3 regions of the Actinoplanes subglobosus genome follow, and region 2 is predicted to be linked to each of the others. Evidence: riboswitches for the same ligand, from Rfam matches in the RefSeq annotation. Region 2 holds a riboswitch; each other region holds the start of a gene.
What was found. A riboswitch is a leader RNA that binds a small molecule or an ion and turns the genes downstream of it on or off. The one in region 2 is predicted to bind S-adenosylmethionine.
Positions count from the first base shown of each region.

Region 1: linked by a shared signal. The riboswitch ahead of ACFO0C_RS42090 (GNAT family N-acetyltransferase) and the one ahead of ACFO0C_RS31195 (aminotransferase class V-fold PLP-dependent enzyme) in region 2 are both predicted to bind S-adenosylmethionine.
Region 3: linked by a shared signal. The riboswitch ahead of thrC (threonine synthase) and the one ahead of ACFO0C_RS31195 (aminotransferase class V-fold PLP-dependent enzyme) in region 2 are both predicted to bind S-adenosylmethionine.

Region 1 is NZ_JBHSBL010000028.1:375,047-378,247, forward strand. Features, by position in the region: gene dacB (D-alanyl-D-alanine carboxypeptidase/D-alanyl-D-alanine endopeptidase) at 1-1,072, shown strand, start outside; SAM riboswitch class IV at 1,109-1,225, shown strand; gene ACFO0C_RS42090 (GNAT family N-acetyltransferase) at 1,242-1,829, shown strand; gene ACFO0C_RS42095 (GmrSD restriction endonuclease domain-containing protein) at 2,043-2,657, opposite strand.
Region 2 is NZ_JBHSBL010000020.1:434,982-438,182, forward strand. Features, by position in the region: gene ACFO0C_RS31185 (M20 family metallopeptidase) at 1-493, opposite strand, end outside; gene ACFO0C_RS31190 (DUF1684 domain-containing protein) at 503-1,288, opposite strand; SAM riboswitch class IV at 1,363-1,477, shown strand; gene ACFO0C_RS31195 (aminotransferase class V-fold PLP-dependent enzyme) at 1,494-2,768, shown strand; gene ACFO0C_RS31200 (putative bifunctional diguanylate cyclase/phosphodiesterase) at 2,835-3,201, shown strand, end outside.
Region 3 is NZ_JBHSBL010000017.1:418,930-422,130, forward strand. Features, by position in the region: gene ACFO0C_RS19820 (GNAT family N-acetyltransferase) at 2-910, shown strand; SAM riboswitch class I at 988-1,126, shown strand; gene thrC (threonine synthase) at 1,136-2,419, shown strand; gene ACFO0C_RS19830 (hypothetical protein) at 2,655-3,125, opposite strand; gene ACFO0C_RS19835 (GNAT family N-acetyltransferase) at 3,148-3,201, opposite strand, start outside.

The DNA of each region.
Region 1 (3,201 bases), on a different contig from region 2:
GACGCTGACGTACACCCGGATCGACCGGCTCGCCGCGGCGGTGGCCCGGGGCACGACCAAGCGGTACGCCCGGCTGATCGTCGACGACTCGTGGTTCGACCGGGTGCCGCTCGGGCTGGACTGGTCGTGGCAGGACGAGACGTCCGCGTACACGGCCCCCGTCTCGGCGCTGACGTTCGCCGCGAACGGCCGGTTCGACACCGCCGCCGTCGAGATCCGGTACCGGGGAGTGGCCGGGAGCAGGCCCGCCGTACGGGTCTGGCCACCGGCCGGCAGCATCCGGGTCGTCAACCGTGCCGCCACCCGGGGCAGCGGCGACGCCGTCACCGCGGTACGCGTGCACGGCACGAGGACCGTCACCGTCAGTGGTGCGATCGGGGCGGGCCGGTCGGGCACGGCACTGGTGTCGGTGCCCGATCCGGCGGCGATGACCGCCGGACTGTTCACGGCGGCACTCCGGCGACACGGTGTGACGATCTCCGGGCGTACCCTCCGGGGAACCGTGCCCGCCGGCACCCGGGCGGTGACCGCCCAGTCGTCCCGGCCGCTCAGCGAGATCCTGCCGCCGTTCCTCAAGCTGTCCAACAACGGCATCGCCGAACTGCTGGTCAAGGCGATGTCACGGGCTGCCGATCCGGCGAGGCCGGGAAACTGGCCGACCGGCCTCACCGCCGCGACCAGCGCCCTCGGCCGCCTCGGCGTCGACACCAGGCTGCTCACCATGGGTGACGGATCAGGGTTGAGCCGCCGCAACTGGCTGACCACCGGGCAGGTGACCACGCTGCTGGAGAAGGCGCAGCGCCGCACCTGGTTCCCGGCGTTCCGCGCCGCGCTGCCGGTCGCCGGCAACCCGGACCCGATGATCGGCGGCACGCTGCGCAACCGGATGCGCGGAACCGCGGCGGCCGGCAATGTCCGCGCCAAGACCGGCACGCTGACCGGCGTCAACGCCCTCTCCGGTTACGTCACCGCCGCCGACGGCCGCAGCCTGGTGTTCTCGTTCGTCGTGAACGCCGCCGTCGCCTCCGCCGTCCCCCTCCTCGACGAGGCCGCGGTGGCACTCGCCGCCTGACCCACGGCGGCCGTCCGCGGTGATATGTTGCGCGCAGGTCATGAGCGCCAGCGTCAAGCCCCGGCTCGCTGGCCGGCAACCCTCCGCTTCGTGGGCGGGGTGCCCCGGGTGATGACCGGGTCCGGCGTGTCCCGCGCCGGGCAAGCCGCGACCTTCCGAGGTGACCCTCATGAATCATCCTGTGCTGTACGGCCGTCTCGTCCGGCTGGAGCCGCTCGCCCCGCATCACGCCGCCGGTCTGGCCGCGGCCGCAGAGGAGTCCCGCGACTCATACGACTGGACGTGGGTGCCGACCGCCGCGACCGCCGTCCGCTATGTCGACGAGCAGCTCGCCCGAGCCGGTCTGTCGCCGTACGCGCAGGTCAGCGTGCGGACCGGCCGCCCGGTCGGGGTCACCGCCTACTGGGATCCGCGAGGTGAGCCGCTGACCGCGATCGACGTCGGGTTCACCTGGCTGGCCGCGTCCGCGCAGCGCTCCGGGATCAACCTGGAGGCCAAGTATCTGCTGTTCAAGCAGGCTTTCGAGGGGTGGTCGGTGCGCCGGGTGGGCCTGAGCACCGACGCCCGCAACGCCCGGTCACGGTCGGCGATCGCCGGGGTCGGCGCCCGCTTCGAGGGGGTGCTGCGGAACTGGTCGCGGTCCTGGGCGCCAGGGGAGGACGGACGGCTGCGGGACTCGGCGCTGTTCTCGGTCGTCGCCGAGGAATGGCCGGAATGTCGGGCCTACCTGGAACATCGGTTGTCCGAAACGCGGTAGTCCATGTGCCCCAGAACGACCTCGACGAGAGGTACGGGGTTGGATGGCCGGGAGGAAGACGGTGCCGCGGCGGATCTCGTGGTGGGGCTGAGCGACCCGCCGGCCGGGACCGGGAGGCGATCCGCACCGGTGTGACGGCGCTCTGGCCGGGCGGCGCGATGGACCGGTGGTGGTGGCGCGGTCCGGAGGGCGACCTCCGGACCGCGGACCTGATCAGCTGGAGCAGGTGTTGAGCATGGTCTGGAGGGCGGTCTTCTCGCTGGACTGCAGGGTCAGCGAGTAGTAGTACTTCACCGCGATCCACATCTTGGAGTAGGTGCAGCGGTAGGAGCTGACCGACGGCTGCCAGGTGGACGGGTCCTGGTCACTCTTGGACTGGTTCACGTTGTCGGTGACCGCGATCAGCTGCGGGCGGGTCAGGTCGTTGGCGAAGCTCTGCCGCCTGCTGGTGGTCCAGGCGCTGGCGCCGGAACGCCACGCCTCGGCCAGCGGCACCACGTGGTCGATGTCGAGGTCGGAGGCCGCGGTCCAGGTGGCGCCGTCGTAGGGGGAGTACCACGAGCCGGAGGTGGCGGCGCAGGCCGAGCTGACGACGACGTTCGTGCCGTCCCGCTTCAGGACCGTCTCCCGGGTGTTGCAGGTCCCGGAGATGGTGATCCAGTGCGGGAACAGATCACGGTCGTAGGTGCTGGCGTTCGCCTCGGCGGCGACGGTCAGCGCGTTGAGGTAGGTCTGGGCCGTCGACTTCGACGGGATCCCGGTGGGGGCGGCCTGGGCGGGGGAGACCATCAGACCGATAGTGATCAATGCGGCCGTGACGCCGGCCATCAGGGGGCGGGGGGAGAGGGGCATGATCGGCTCCTTCATGTCGTCCGATTCGGACTACACAGATCTACGGGAGCCGGACGTCACCGGATGATGACGTTCATGAATTTCTTATGTCCGAACAAAAAAGATCAAACCCACCCCTGAAACAAGACCTTAACTTTTGTACGGGCTGTGAACGGCCCCGTGGCTGTCCCCGCGACGCGGTCCCGGTGCAGGACCGATCCGCGACCGCCGGGCTGAATGCGGCCCAAGCCGTTACCCCCCTCGATCGCCCTCCGTCGGCCTCGGTCACCTGCGTTGGCCGCCCAACTTCGCGTCGCCCCTCTTCGCGTCGCCCCTCTTCGCGTCGCCCCTCTTCGCGTCGCCCCTCTTCGCGTCGCCCCTCTTCGCGTCGCCCCTCTTCGCGTCGCCCGCCTTCGCGTCGCCCGCCTTCGCGTCGCCCGCCTTCGCGTTGCTCTCTTCGCGCCGCTCTCCTCGCGTTGCCCTCCGTCATGTCCGCGTTCACCGGGCCGAAAATGATTGCCCACCGACTCGCGAACCCCTC
Region 2 (3,201 bases):
CCCGGGCGATCCCCTTCGACTCGGTGACCACCCGCAGCCCGCTCTGCTCGCCGATGACCACGAACCCGGCCCGGACACCCTGCGCCACCTGATGCCCGGTGCCGTCGAAGCCGCCCACCTCCTCGTCGGTGACCAGCTGCAGCGCGAGCCCGTAGGGCAGGCCGGCGGCCAGGTCCCGGAAGACCCGGGTCATCACGAGGGCGGCCGCCTTCATGTCGTGGGCGCCGCGGCCGTAGAGGCGGTCGCCGTCGAGCCGCGGGACGAACTGATGCGGCTCACCGGGCACCACGTCCAGGTGCGCGTTGAGGATCACCCGGGGTGGGCCGGTCCGTCCGGGGACGGTCAGCAGGGCGCTCGGTTTACCGCGGGACTCGAATCGCCGTACCACGAAATCGGGGCCGGCGACCGTGAGCAGCAGGTCGAGCGCACGCCGCAGCTCGTCCGGCCGGTCCGCGGTCGAGCGGATCGCGATCAGCTCCGCGAGCTCCTCCATGGACGGACTCTACGACGGAATCCGCTCGCCCGCCTCGACCGCGATCGGCAGCCTGTTGCCGGCCGGCGGCAGCGGGCAGGTCGCGAAGTCGACGTACGCGCACGGCAGGTTCGTGGCCCGGTTGAAGTCGATCGTGACCGTGCCGTCGGCGGCCGGCGGCGCCACCGACAGGCTCCGGTTGGCGGCGTAGGTGGTCAGCCCCGAGGTCGCGTCGGTGAACAGCACGGACAGCGAGCCCGGCGTGCTCCCGTTGAACGCGATCAGCGACAACGACTCGCCGCCGGCCTCGAACTCGACCCGCCCCGGCGACTCGTAGACGTGCTCGATGCCCTCGGCCACCGATCCCACGGTGTACTCCCGCGGCTCGTCGAACGGCACGTACCGCCCGGTCACCGCCCACTTCTCGTCGGCCGGGTAGGCGGGCGTGCCGGTGTAGGCGGTGAGCAGCGGGCTCCGCGGGCTGCGCGGCCGCACCACGTCGTAGCCGCCGCGCCGGGCGATCTCGATGTGCACGTCACCGTGCTCCACGATCACGTCTCCGCGCTCCTCGATCGGCGCGAACGTGTGCGTGCCGGTGATCGTGCCGGTGGCGGTGGTCAGCGACTCACCCTCGGCCAGGACGACGGTGACCCCGGACGGCCCGGTGCTCCACGCGCCGGGGGCGTCGTCGATGCGCTGCGGCGTCTCGGTGAGCCAGTGCAGGCCGGTGATCGCGAGGAAGCCGTGCGGATCGGCGCGCCGCCCCTCGTGCTCGGTGTGCCATTGGTCCCACTGCTGCTGGAACGAGGTCGTCATGACAGATGACTTTAATCCCTACTTCGAGCATGGGAAATGGACGGTGGACGTGACATCTGCTAACTTCGGCGGCAGGTCATGAGTGCCAGCACACAGCCCCGGCTTGCTGGCCGGCAACCCTTCCGTTCGCGACGGGGTGCCCCGGGTGAGGACCGGGCCGCTGCCATCCGGCAGCGGCAAACGGCGAACCCGTGGAGGCGCGGTCATGCCATCTTCCTCTCTCGACGTCATCCCTTCCTCTCTCGACGTCATCCCTTCCTCACTTGAGGTCATCCCTTCCTCGCTTGAGGTCGTCTCGGACGGCAGCGACTTCGTCCACCTCGACTACGCGGCGTCGGCTCCCTGTGTGCGGGCGGCCGCCGACGCGGTCCAGGACCTCCTCCCGCGGTACGGCAGCGTCCACCGCGGCACCGGGGTGCGCTCCCAGACGTCCACCCTCGCCTACGAGCTGGCCCGCGACGTGGTGGCCGAGTTCGTCGGCGCCCGTCCCGGCGACACCGTGATCTTCACCCGCAACACCACCGACGCCCTCAACCTGCTGGCCCGGGCTCTGCCACCGGGCACCACCACCGTGCAGTTCGACGGCGAGCACCACGCCAACCTGCTGCCCTGGCCGAACCCGCTGCGCCTGGCCACCCCGTCGTCGCCGGGCGAGGCGGTCACCGCGCTCAAGACGGCGCTCGACGGGCTGACCGGCCCGGTCGTGGTCACCGTCACCGGGGCGAGCAACGTCACCGGCGAGGTGTGGCCGGTACGGGAGCTCGCCGACGTGGCGCACTCCTACGGCGCCCGGGTGGTCGTCGACGCCGCCCAGCTCGCCCCGCACGTGCCCGTCGACCTCGACGACCTGGGTGCCGACTATCTCGCGTTCTCCGGACACAAGCTGTACGCGCCGTTCGGTGCCGGGGTGCTCGCCGGGCGCTCCGACTGGCTGGACGCGGCGGAGCCGTACCTCGCCGGTGGTGGCGCGAGTGCCGCCGTCGGTGACCGTCCCGGGGACCTGACCTGGGCGACCGGCCCGGCCCGGCACGAGGGCGGCACCCCGAACCTGCTCGGCGCGGTGGCGATCGCCGCGGTCTGCGAGGCGCTCACCGAGGCCGGCCGGAGCACCCTGCGCGACCACGAGCAGCGGCTGCTGGCCCGGCTCCGCGCCGGGCTGGCCGGCGTGCCCGGCGCCACCGAGGTGAGCCTGTTCGGCCCGGACCACCCGCGGGTCGGCATCGTGTCGCTGGCGCTGTCCGGCCACGACCCGGCCGAGGTGGCCCGGCGGCTGGGCCGCGACCACGGCATCGGTGTCCGGGCCGGCCAGTTCTGTGCCCACCCGCTGGTCCGCCGCCTGACCGGGGCGGACCGGACCGGCGCGTGCGGCGACGGCGTGCCCGGCCTGCTGCGGATCAGCTTCGGCCTGGGCAGCACCACCGGTGACGTGGACCGGATCGTCGCGGCGCTGGCCGGGGTGCTCGGCACGGATCGCACCTGACCTACAACCCGGCCGTTCCTGTGATCCACACCCCGGGCGGCCGATGCTGCGTTCGTGGTGACGTGGATGGCGAGGCTCCGCGACCGGCTTCCGACCGGCGGGAGGCTCAGCGACGAGGATTGGGCCGGCCGGCACCGGCTGCTGACGGTGCTGCTGGCCGTCTGCATGGTGCTGCTCACCGTGTTCGGTGTGCTCCGGGACGCCGAGGCCGGCGATCTCCTGATCACCGACGGCATGGTGCTGACCAGCCTGGTCGTCGCCACCCTGCCGCGTAACCGGCGGGTCCGGTCGCTGGCGGTGGCACTCGGCTACGTGGCCGCCAGCGGTGGGTTCGTCGCCATCTGCCAGGGACTCACCGAGGCGCACTTCGCGTTCTTCATCCTGATCCCCGCGCTCGCCCTCTACCGGGACTGGGCGCCGTTCGGCGGCTTCC
Region 3 (3,201 bases), on a different contig from region 2:
CGTGACGGCTGACTTCGCGATCCGCCCGGCCCGCCCCGACGACGCCGCGGGGGCGGTCGCCCTCCGCTCCGTGGTCCATCCCTATCTGGTCCGGGGCGAGGCGGCCACCCGCCGCATGTTCGCCGAGCCACCACCCGACGGGGACCGGATCTTCCTGGTGGCCGAGAGGGACGGCGGGATCGTCGGCTTCACCTCGGCGTTCCGGGACACCCGCTCGGCCGATTCCGGGTTCGGCCGGGTCGCTCTGCACGTGCACCCGCGGCACCGCGGCCGGGGTCTCGGTGCCGCCCTGCTCGGCGAGGCGGTCGGCCACCTGCGGTCGGTCGGGGTCCGGCGGGCGAGCAGCTGGGCCGCCCCGGACGCGGTCCGGTTCGCCCGCGCCCACGGGTTCGAGCCGTCCCGCGAGATGCGCTTCTCGGCCCTGGACCTGACCGGGTTCGGCGATCGGCCGTTCGTGCCGGCGCCACCCGGGATCCAGGTGGTGCGGCTGCGTGAGGTGGCGGAGGAGGCGTTGTACGCGGCGGACGTGGCGGCCGCGACCGACGAGCCCGGTGAGACCCCGCCGCAGCCCACGCCGTACCCGTTGTGGCGTTATGAGATCTGGGACGAACCGGGTCTGGACCGTGACGCCAGCACCGCCGCCGTCGCGGGCGGGGAGATCGTGTCGTTCTCGCTGGTCCTGCGCGACGGCGACCGGATGTGGTCGGACATGACCGCCACCGTCCCGGCACGTCGCGGCCAGGGGCTGGCCCGGCTGGTGAAGACGGCGGCACTGCGGCGTGCCGCGGCCTCCGGGGTACGCGCCGCCTTCACCAGCAACGACGAGGAGAACAAGCCGATGCTCGCGGTCAACGAGAGTCTTGGCTACCGCCCGGTGGCCACCCAGATCTCCTGCCTCGCCGAGTTCTGAAGGGTGTTCGCTCACACCTCGGGAACTTCGTGTGGCGTACGCGGGATCTCGTCGTAAGGTGTTGGAAACAACTGAATACCTCATCCAGAGGGGCAGAGGGATACGGCCCGACGAAGCCCCGGCAACCACCGCACAGCGATTCTCGATGACGAGCCGCGTGTGGCAGGTGCTAATTCCGTCCCCGTTCCGGCAGGTCGCCGCGGGGAAAGATGAGAGGAAACTCTAATGACGTCTGTCGTCGACGCGCCCTCGCACACCTCCGCCTCGCCCGCTCGTGGCCTGATCTGCCGCGCCTGCAGCGCCGAGTACCCTCTGGCCGCGCAGCACGCCTGTTACGAGTGTTTCGGCCCGCTCGAGGTCGCCTACGACGAGGCGGCGCTCGCGCGGGTGACCCGGGCCCAGATCGAGGCGGGCCCGCAGAACATCTGGCGTTACGCGGCTCTGCTGCCGGCCGGCCAGGACCCGGCGACCCGGGTGACCCTCGACCCGGGCCTGACCCCGCTGGTCGCCGCCCCGCAGCTGGCCGCGGCGGTCGGCATCGAGGCTCCGCTCTACGTCAAGGACGACTCGCAGAACCCGACGCACTCGTTCAAGGACCGGGTCGTCTCGGTGGCCCTGACCGCCGCCAAGGAGCTGGGCTTCAACCGCTTCTCCTGCGCCTCGACCGGCAACCTGGCCAACTCGGTCGCCGCCCACGCGGCCCGGGCCGGTGTCCCGAGCATCGTCTTCATCCCGGCCGACCTCGAGCCCGGCAAGATCATCACCACCGCGGTGTACGGCGGCGAGCTCGTCGCCATCGAGGGCTCCTACGACGACGTGAACCGGCTGTGCAGCGAGCTCGTGGAGACCGACGAGTTCGAGGACACCGCGTTCGTGAACGTGAACGTCCGCCCGTTCTACGCCGAGGGGTCCAAGACTCTGGGCTACGAGGTCGCCGAGCAGCTCGGCTGGCGCATCCCGGCCCAGGTGGTCATCCCGATGGCCTCCGGTGAGCTGCTCACCAAGGTGGACAAGGCGTTCAGCGAGCTGGTCGAGATCGGACTGGCCGAGGCCCCGGAGGGCGGCTGGACCGTGTTCGGCGCCCAGTCCGAGGGCTGCAACCCGATCGCTGTCGCCCTGCATGCCGACACCGACGTGATCACCCCGGTGAAGCCGACCGGCATCGCCAAGTCGCTCAACATCGGTGACCCGGCCGCCGGGCCGTACGCGATCGAGGCCGTCCGCCGCACCGGCGGCTGGATGGACTACGCGAACGACGACGAGATCCGTGCGGGCATCCGGCTGCTGGCCGAGACGACCGGCATCTTCGCCGAGACCGCCGGCGGCACCACCGTCGCGGTGCTCAAGAAGCTCGTGGCGAGCGGCAAGCTCGACCCCACGAAGGAGACGGTCGTCTACAACACCGGCGAGGGCCTGAAGACGCTCGACGCGGTCGCCGGCCAGGTTGGACCGACCCACACGATCAAGCCGTCGCTGCGCGGCGCCCGGGAGGCCGGCCTGCTCGGCTGACCCTGTTCCGGGTCGTCCGAGCAGACGGGCGAAGGTCACCAATTCGTGACCAACTCTCACTGACCGTCACCGGCGATCAGCCGGTTGTCAGAATTACCTCCTCCGAGGACTTGCACTCCGATCTCCGGATGGGCAGGATGCTCTCTGCGGGAGGACGCGACGCCGTACGAGGCCCCTCACCAGAGCTTGGCGACAATCTCCGAGGGTCCCAACGATCCAGCGCTGACCCAAACGGCTACGTGCCCGGAGGCGTTGTGCGTCCGTCCTCCCGACCAACTTCCTTTCGCAGCAGCCTGACGACCCACGGCCGCAGCGGGAGATCGAGCGGGTAATGCCCGTCGGCCAGGCCCGCGTTCCTCTCGAACCAGTTGCGCACCCCGTAGGACGTGGTCAGCGCGATCGACCAGCCACACGCGACCCAGTAGGCGGGCCAGAAGAGCGGGCCGAAGAACGCGTACTGGCTCGCGTGCCGGGACTCGTGCGTGAACAGCCGCAGTCGCTCCTCGGCGAGCAGCCACTCGGCGGACCGGTTCGTGATGATCACCGAGCCGACCGTGAAGCACGAGCCGGCCGGCATCCGGAACCGGAAGTTCTCCGCGATCAGCACCCCGTGCCGGCCCCGCCGGACCTTCGTGCCGGTACCGAGGGCCAGCAGCAGACCGACGAGGGTCGTCCCGTTCACCGCGGTCAGCGTCGTCCGCGTCACGTGCCACCCGCGCCCGGCCATCTCAGACCCGCCGGCGCATCTGCAACTCGGTGAGAGCGGGGACGGTCGGGTGCGG